4 regions of the Glutamicibacter sp. AOP38-B1-38 genome follow, and region 2 is predicted to be linked to each of the others. Evidence: riboswitches for the same ligand, from Rfam matches in the RefSeq annotation. Region 2 holds a riboswitch; each other region holds the start of a gene.
What was found. A riboswitch is a leader RNA that binds a small molecule or an ion and turns the genes downstream of it on or off. The one in region 2 is predicted to bind S-adenosylmethionine.
Positions count from the first base shown of each region.

Region 1: it holds a riboswitch for S-adenosylmethionine, as region 2 does, so the genes downstream of both, ACT3TP_RS08780 (methionine ABC transporter ATP-binding protein) here and ACT3TP_RS11960 (flavin reductase family protein) in region 2, are expected to answer to the same signal.
Region 3: it holds a riboswitch for S-adenosylmethionine, as region 2 does, so the genes downstream of both, ACT3TP_RS06820 (bifunctional o-acetylhomoserine/o-acetylserine sulfhydrylase) here and ACT3TP_RS11960 (flavin reductase family protein) in region 2, are expected to answer to the same signal.
Region 4: it holds a riboswitch for S-adenosylmethionine, as region 2 does, so the genes downstream of both, ACT3TP_RS12365 (hypothetical protein) here and ACT3TP_RS11960 (flavin reductase family protein) in region 2, are expected to answer to the same signal.

Region 1 is NZ_JBQSWU010000012.1:53,565-55,761, reverse strand. Features, by position in the region: gene ACT3TP_RS08785 (ASCH domain-containing protein) at 228-743, shown strand; SAM riboswitch class I at 1,020-1,109, shown strand; gene ACT3TP_RS08780 (methionine ABC transporter ATP-binding protein) at 1,256-2,197, shown strand, end outside.
Region 2 is NZ_JBQSWU010000018.1:71,052-73,248, forward strand. Features, by position in the region: gene ACT3TP_RS11960 (flavin reductase family protein) at 270-770, opposite strand; SAM riboswitch class IV at 877-993, opposite strand; gene ACT3TP_RS11965 (PQQ-dependent sugar dehydrogenase) at 1,227-2,197, shown strand, end outside.
Region 3 is NZ_JBQSWU010000008.1:137,286-139,482, reverse strand. Features, by position in the region: partial or broken gene ACT3TP_RS06830 (GNAT family acetyltransferase) at 1-20, shown strand, start outside; gene ACT3TP_RS06825 (VOC family protein) at 87-731, opposite strand; SAM riboswitch class IV at 906-1,023, shown strand; gene ACT3TP_RS06820 (bifunctional o-acetylhomoserine/o-acetylserine sulfhydrylase) at 1,104-2,197, shown strand, end outside.
Region 4 is NZ_JBQSWU010000019.1:63,598-65,794, reverse strand. Features, by position in the region: gene soxG (sarcosine oxidase subunit gamma family protein) at 1-96, shown strand, start outside; partial or broken gene ACT3TP_RS12370 (formyltransferase family protein) at 291-618, shown strand; gene ACT3TP_RS12365 (hypothetical protein) at 639-1,160, opposite strand; SAM riboswitch class IV at 1,173-1,288, opposite strand; gene ACT3TP_RS12360 (SGNH/GDSL hydrolase family protein) at 1,580-2,197, shown strand, end outside.

The DNA.
Region 1 (2,197 bases), on a different contig from region 2:
GGGATGAAGCAAGCGCCAATTTACGGGAGAAGCACCTGAGACTTAGGCTGTGACACGCGTCACCGCGCATGCTTGTCGCTCATTACGCTCAGGTGAAGACTTCACTAGCGTCGGATTCACCGCCGTCGCCTCAAGGGCTTCGGAGGGCATGCCGCCACCGCGGCAGCCAGCGATCCGGCCACCGAATACAGCAGCTTCGGTGGCCGGACTGCGTTTAGGCTAGGAGAATGAGCAATGAACCTACCTCCGAGCTGCCCCCGGTAGATCTCGCCGCCGCCGCGCAAATGTGGGCTGACTACCGAAACAGCTGTGCCACCGATCCGGGCGACTACGTGGTGGAATACTTCGGAGACAGCGCTGAGCTCGCCGAGGCACTGCTGCATCAGGTAACCCACGGGCAGAAACGTGCCACCTCAAGCCTTGAAAACGATTACCTTGCCGAGAACGAACCGCTTCCGCGGGTCGGTTCGCACTGGATCGCCTGCGACGGCTCCGGGACACCGAAAATTATCCTGCGTACCAGCGAGGTGACGCTGAAATCATTCGACCAGGTGGATGCAGATTTTGCCTTTGCCGAGGGCGAGGATGACCGTAGTCTGGCCAGCTGGCGCCGGGAACACGAAAAGTTCTGGAAACGGACGCAGCAGGCAGATTTCGCCAAGCAGTGGGAACCGGCAATGACCGGCGTGCCCGGTGAGCGGATCGTGTGCGAACGCTTCGAAGTGGTCTGGCCGCGCAGCTAGCTTCCAGGCACCTAATTCATCTCCACCTTTCGGTTCTGGAAGCTTGCTTTGCGTTCAGGCCCAGGGGCGTCCTCGCACCCGCCGAGTTCTCCTGAGTCAAGATGCGAATTCAGCGTCGTCACGTGGCGACATATGACGGGTGAGTCGCGCATTTATGGCCGGTTTTCCGCCGATCTGCGCACCGAGGTCGACTTCATGACGCGTATATAACGTCATGGTTGTTCACGAAGCGGGCACGGGCACAGACTGAAACTGTTCGATTCACCTATCGAATGGTAACCATCCAGAGCGACCGAGAGACCTGGCTCAACGACGTCGCAGCAACCACCCTCACGGGGCCGGTGCTACAGCCAGGACCGATGGAGCAGTCTGAAACACCGGCTTTGTTCCCGAGATTCAGAGCCTGGCGAAAGCCAGCGGCATCCTGAATCCGTGGATCGTCGCTGTTTGAGACTCTGCGCGGTGCCAGCACCAAGGAGAACAAATGCAAACGACGTTATCTGGACGATCACATGATTGAGATTCGCCAGCTGCATAAGCACTACGAAACGGCCCAGGGCCGTGTGGAGGTCCTCAAGGGGATCGACCTGGACGTTCAATCGGGGACAATCACCGCGGTGGTTGGGCCCTCAGGCGCCGGGAAGTCCACCTTGTCCCATTGCATCTCGCTGTTGGAAAAGCCCAGCAGCGGTCAGATCCTGGTAGAAGGCAAGGACTTGTCGGTGCTCTCTGGCAAAGAACTATGCGCCGAACGTCGTGCCATCGGCACGATCTTCCAGAACTCGGCCCTTTTGCGCCGCATGACGGTAGCCGAAAACGTTGCGTTGCCGCTGCGAAACCTGGGAGTAGTCCACCACGAGATGGAAAACCGGGTCGCTGAACTCCTGAATCGCGTAGGTCTGGCGGATTGGGCAAATTCGTACCCCGGAGAACTTTCCGGTGGCCAACGCCAACGCGTGGGCATTGCCCGAGCGCTGGCGCTGCGTCCGCGTCTGCTGCTCTCCGATGAAGCAACCTCGGGGCTCGACCCGGAATCCACCACGCAGGTGCTGGAACTGCTTGATTCCCTGCGCACCGACTTGGGCTTGGCGATTATCTTGATCACCCACGAGATGGATGTGGTGCGCCATATCGCCGACCGCGTCGCGCAACTCGATGGCGGTCGAATCGCCGAGTACGGCGAACTTCGAGGCCTGGTAGCGGATCCGGGATCGGTGACCGGTTCAAAGCTTCTGCCATTGCGCCCCGATCTGGTGCCCGCCGGCTACGACTTCACGCTGACCGTGGCCTACCAGGCGGCAAATGTGGACCCAGCCTGGATATCCCGGCTGGGAACCGAACATGGCGCGCGGGTCGCGCTGCTCGGTGGCTCCGTGGAAGCACACCACGAGGGAACGCTGGGCCGCGTTGAAATCGGTCTCGCGGGCATTGCCGCAGAACGAGCTATTGCCGTC
Region 2 (2,197 bases):
AACCTGCTGCACCGACTTATCAACGTACCATCCACAGAGGTGTGGATAGTTTTGTGGAAAGAATCTTCGTGAAGAACGCGGTAGTCACCGCTCCAAAAAGCTACTGAAACGTAACTTCGAGGCGAGTAATCCACAATTCGATGCAGAGCACCCCTCTGCGGTCATATGAACTTAACGCGCCCGCGCGGTCCGAGCCCGCCGGGCCAGTTAAACGACTGCGCGCCACATGTCAGCGAAAATGACAGGTGGCGCGAAGCGACGACAACTATTTAGACGAGTTCCGGGACTGGTAACGAGTGAAATCGTGAATCATGGAAAATCGACGGTAAATGCTCGGCGACCTTATGGCCATGGACCTGCAACAGGATGACCCAATGGTCTCCGGCCTCAACCTCACTGTAGATCGTCGTGTCGAGCCACAGCGTTGAGTCATGGATGAACAACGAGCCGTCGTCGCTGGTGTGGGTGTCCACACCGCGGAATCGATCTCCGCTCTTGGAAGCGATCTGCCTGCAGACCCCTTCATTGCGCTCGCTGAGCACCGAAACGCCGATTCGATTTGCGTCCCGCAGCTTCGGCCAAGTGTTCGAGGTTTTCTGCACGGCAAACATCACCAACGCCGGTTCCAAGGAAACCCCTACGGTGAATGAGGAGGCGACGATTCCCGTCTTTTCCCCGTTGACTTCGGCGCACAGAGTGGCAATTCCCGATGGGTGCTGGGCGAAAACCTTGCGCAGCGTCAGTGCGTCAAGTTCTTGATTCAAAGACATGCCTTGACTTCCTTTGCTTCATGCCCACCGGTACGGCGACGGTCGGCGGCAGGCTAAAGCAGCTTTGACTTGCTCTTACCCGCCGTCGAAGGTTTAACGCCTCGATGTGCGGTACTTGTATCGTGCGGTGTTGCGCGACACCGAATCTTCACCTGGAGCACCCCGCTACCGTATAGAGGGTTGCCGGCCAGCTAGCCAGGGCCTTTAGCTGACGCTCATGATTCTGATTAAAACGATATTGGCCTAAGCTCCCGCGCGTCAAACAAATTGCTTCGCAAATCGAAATATTCAACCCAAAATTCGATGAGCCACAAGTATTCGAGGGTCCATCGGAAATTTATTCAATCACCGGAGGGTTCGGATGCGGCTGCGCGGCCCGCTGATACCGCTCCCCTTCGGTGCGATACGAAGCGCCCAGCCTCTTGCATAGCGAACGGATCTTGCTAGCCTGAAACCATGCGGCCTCGAATAGCTGGTAATCCGAAGATCACGGTTTTCCTTGGAATTCTCGCCTGCGCCGCGATGCTCACCGGATGCGCCGCCGAAGCACCGCGTTCCCCCGGCGCCACGTCAAGCAGCAGGGCAGTCGATACCAAGTCGCCCGAACCGCGAAGGATCGCAGCCGAGCTAGCCGCCCCCTGGTCCATGGTCTTCGCCGAAAATACGCTGATCGTTTCAGAACGCGATTCGGGGCGGATCGTGGAAATAGATTCAGCGGGCAAAACCAGGCAGATCATCCGCCTGGACGACGTAGTTCATGGTGGCGAAGGCGGACTGCTTGGGCTGGCCTTTCAACAGCCCTACCTTTTCGCCTACTCCACCGCAGAAGACGGCAACCGCATCCAGCGATTCGAACTTTCCGGCGACAGCGGTGCGCTCGCGCTGAGTCATCCGCGGACGATCCTGTCCGAATTGCCATCGGCAGGAATTCACAACGGGGGGCGTCTAGCCATCGGACCGGATTCGATGCTCTACGCGACCGTGGGAGACGCTGGAAATGAATCCTCGGCTCAAGATCTGGAAAGTCTAGGCGGAAAGATCCTGCGGCTGACCATTCAGGGCGAGGTCCCCGGCGACAACCCCTTCCCCGGTTCGCCGGTATTCAGTTTCGGCCATCGCAATCCACAAGGTATCGCTTGGGCTCCCGACGGAACCATGTATGCCAGCGAGTTTGGGCAGAACCGCTGGGATGAATTGAACATTATTGAGCCCGGAGCCAACTACGGCTGGCCGGCGCACGAAGGCATTGCGGAAGATCCCGAATACCGCGACCCGATCCAGCAATGGAGCACGCAGTCCGCGAGCCCCAGCGGCATCACCATTTACGACGGGGTCCTCTACATCGCCAACCTGCGCGGGGAGCGCCTGCGAACCGTGGAGCTGAGCACGCCTCACGATTCCACCGAGTTCCTCGTAGGTGACCATGG
Region 3 (2,197 bases), on a different contig from region 2:
TAGGCAAAAGGCTTGGATAGTTGGAACGACAAAGGGTAGGCGAGGACGTTGCCGTCCGCACCTACCCTTTATTTCGACGTTCTTTGTTATAGCGTGACCAAACCATTGTCGGTTTCAAAGGTGACCGACAAGATGCCCGGAGTGCCGTTGGGTGCTTCGTATTCCATGCTCACCGCGCCAAGATTGACGTTCTCTGGCTGGCCTAGCCAGTCTAGGACGCGGTCGCGGGAACCAGCGATAGTGATGCTTTGAATCGCACCTACAGGCTCTAGAGCCTTCGAAGGGTGCAGATCCTCCGTTCCTGCGTCCCAGCGAAGCAAATACGGAACCTGCGGATCAGCGATGAGCCCCTTGATTCCAACTTGCTGCCAGGTGAGTTCGCGGCCGTCTGGGAACTTGCGGTTTCCCGGAACAGATTTACGTCCCAGCCGCTCTTCGGCGCTGGAGAGGTCTTCAACGGAAACGCACCATCCCATCCAGCCGCCGCCAAGCTCGGAGCGGGCTCGTACTGCCTGCCCAAACGGTGCTTTGTCGCTGGAAGGGTGGTTTAGAACTTCAACAACTTCTAGGTACTGGTTGTGCTTGAGCGGGAAAATTACATTCCGCGTTCCAAAACGCGGATGTACGCCCCCCTTGACGAATTCCAGGCCCAAAGCCTTGGAGATTCTTTCGGCGGTTGGCATGAGCCCATCGGGGCCACATGCGTAACTAACGTGATCTAGCCTCATCATGTGCCCCATCATGTCACTATGTGATCTCAGTCTCGACTTAGGCGACCCTAAGTGGTAATGGTGGGATCGAACAGTCTGCATAAATTTCTTCATTAAAGATCTATATGACCGATTGAGTCACGTTAAGCTATCTCATATTGCCAAATTCTTCGGCTATCGGGCAGACTTGAGTCAGGTCATGAGTCCCAGTAACAAGCCCCGGCTTACTGGGCGGCAACCCTCCGCCGCGGTGGGGTGCCCCGGGTGAAGACCTGGCCCTCGACGCACCAAGCGTTGAGGACAAGCGCGGGTTACCCCCTTCGAAAGCTCCTCGACGAGGAATTTGCCGTCGGTGTGTTTTTGAGTGGTGTACCCCCATAGTCGACAAACAATATGGAGGAAACCATGAGTAACAACTGGTCTTTTGAAACACGTCAGATCCATTCCGGGCAGCAACCAGATCCGGTCACCGGTGCGCGTGCCCTGCCGATTTTCCAAACCACGTCTTTTGTTTTCCCGAACGCCGAGAGCGCCGCGGCTCGCTTCGCACTGCAGGAGCTGGAGCCGATTTACACCCGTATCGGTAATCCAACGCAGGAAGCGGTAGAAAACCGTATCGCGGATCTTGAAGGCGGCGTCGGCGCACTGCTGGTCGCCTCGGGGCAGGCAGCAACCACCCTCGCAATTCTCAACTTGGCTCAGTCTGGAGACCACTTGGTGGCCAGCCCGAGCCTCTACGGTGGAACGCAGAACCTGCTCAAGCACACGCTGCGCAAGCTCGGTATCGAGGTCACCTTCGTGGCGGATCCAGACAACTTGGATCAGTGGCGTGCAGCGGTGAAGCCAAATACCAAGGCCTTCTTCGGTGAAGTCGTCTCCAACCCGCGCCAAGACATTTTGGACATCGAGGGAGTCTCACAGATTGCCCATGAGGTCGGGGTTCCACTGCTGGTTGATAACACCTTGGCAACCCCATATCTGATCCGCCCCATCGAGTGGGGCGCGGATATCGTCATCCACTCGGCCACCAAGTACCTCGGTGGTCACGGCACCGCCATTGCCGGCGTAATCGTGGACTCGGGCAAATTTGATTTTGCGAAGGATCCGGAACGTTTCCCGGACTTCAACACCCCCGATGAGTCCTACAACGGTTTGGTGTTCGCCCGCGATCTGGGCGTTGATGGCATCCTTGGTGCCAATCTTGCCTACATTCTGAAGGCTCGCGTGCAGTTGCTCCGCGATCTGGGCGCGGCTGTCGCACCGTTTAATGCTTTCCTTATTGCTCAAGGTCTGGAGACTTTGTCTCTGCGTATCGAGCGTCACGTGCAAAACGCGAAGGAAGTAGCCGTCTGGCTTGAAAGCCAGGAGCAGGTTGAAAAGGTCGCTTACGCTGGCCTGCCTTCCTCGCCGTGGTTTGAACGCGGACAGAAGTACTCGGCAAACGGTGTCGGCGCGATTATTGCCTTCGATATTGCTGGTGGACTCGA
Region 4 (2,197 bases), on a different contig from region 2:
AGCTGGTATGTCATGCCGCGCGCCTCGTTCACCGAACATGTGGTGCACTGGATGATCGACGCGATGGCCGAGTTCGGCTCGGACCCGGTGATCTAGCCGCAGCACGATCGGGAACAAGAAGACGCCTGGCGGGCCGGTCCATTTTCGGGCCGGCCCGCCGGTGCCCCACGGTCTGGTTTTAATGCTCAATCACCGAAGGGCTCCCGCAAGGGGCGAGCAAATCCGGCATGCGCTGGCCCTGCGCTCACCATCGGCGAACTGAAGCAGTACACAGCAAACCGGCCGCCGAGGCAAAGCTGATGCAGATCCTCTCTGCGGAACCCTCCAGTAAGCTCTCGGGGCGCACGATCAGCACTCACCACTCATCCCGGCCCGCTTGCAAAGGCGCCAAGCCGTACCACCAGGCGTGGGACCCGCGGGGTCAATACCGTCGGTGCCGCCGCGCATTGCGTAAACGCGGAGCCTTACGAGGGCCCGATCATCGCCCAGCAGGTCCAGGATGTGGATCGTACCTATACCGCCGAGTGCCGCGTGTTCCTCTGGGGCAACCGCACGGTGGTGCAGCGCGAAGCCAATGGCCAACATGGGTGCCCGGCACCGGAAGCCGAGCACGCATGATCGTTCCCCGCCGCGGTTTTCTAGTGCGGCTCCGGGCCGCAGTGCGTGGTGATAAAACGGCTCAACGCCCGCTTCGGGCCGAGCTTCTGGAACAGGTAGGGGAAATCCGCCCACTGCTCGGGAACCAGATTTTGACCCTTCATACCCCACTGGCCTCCGTCCGCATTCAGACAGCGCAGCCTGTCATGAAGCCGGTATTCGACCTCCAGATCCACCGCCTGCCGCAGCGCATCCTCAATGGCCGACGGGAGCAAGGCAAGAATCAATGCGAACAATTCTGGGCTCACCCCGGCCTTTTCCCACCGTGCGGCGTAGTCGCGCCAATGATCCACGCGCAGCGTCCCGGTGCCATGAAGCAACCCGCGGCTGGCCAAATTGTGGCCCATGAACTGCGCGAAATTCCCGGCGTAGAGCCCGGGCGGGTTGTAGGGGTGATCCAAGAGCACCCCGGTCCACCGTCGTTCCCAGGCAAGCCGCGAGCCCTTGGCCGCGGGCTCGGTCATTGGCAGGCCATAGGCGTCAAGCTGCTCGGTGTAAGACATGTTTACTTCCCTTTCATCGACTTGTCCGCGGATACTGACCGCCGACCGGTTCTTCCCCTGGGGCACCCCGCTCGCTGAGGAGGGTTGCCGCGCAGCTAGCCAGGTACTTGACGCTGCGACTCGTGAACCTGCCAATCATCCTAGGACAGCGAACCGACACTTTAGCTCCGGGCGGATCTTGCGCGTTCTATGTCCCTCGCCGAAGGCCTTCACCAGCGAGGGCCTTCGGCGTAGGATATGGCAGATGCAGTGCGCGCAATCCGGTCTTGAGCTCGGCCCGGTGGCGGCTTCTTATCTTGGGGATGAAGGCCGCGGATTCCTGCCCTTGAGGGCACGGACCTTCATGGTGACCCGTCCGAACGGGCATTTCGCGCTGTGTTCCACGCACAGCGCACAGGGTGGAAACAGGGGACGTTCCAATGAACGGCAAGAAGAAATCCAGATTTTTGGCTCTCATCACCGCGGCCTTGGCGGGCGCGGCGCTGATGCTGGCCGGCATGGCACCGGCCGCGGCGCTGGTGCCAATCTCGCGATCCGGCGATACGGGGACCATCAACTACGTCAACCTCGGCGACTCCTACTCGGCGGGCTTCGGCTCGGGAACCATTAAACCCGGGCCTTTTCCGGATTGCCTGCAAACCACCGGGTCAACTCACGTCACCATGATCGACGCGCTACGCGGCGTGCAACTGATCGCAGATGCCGCCTGCGCAGGGCTGGACACCGCGCAGATAACGGCCACCGCTGCCGCGGTAGCCCCGCAACTGGCGCAAGCGGATCTGGTCACGCTCAGTCTGGGCGGAAATAATCTCCAGTGGGGGCAAACAGTCTCAGCCTGCAGCGCCCAGGGCACCGCCGCGAGCTGCCAGCAGATGCTCAAACTCGGCTACGCCTCCATGCCTGCTCTGCGCTCCGAGGTCGGAGCCACGCTGCAGCACATCGATGCGGCAACTCGCGCAAAAATCCTGGTTGTGGGTTATCCGCAGTTATTCACCACCTCCAATGGCGACCAGCCGCTGATCACGGCCAAGAACGCC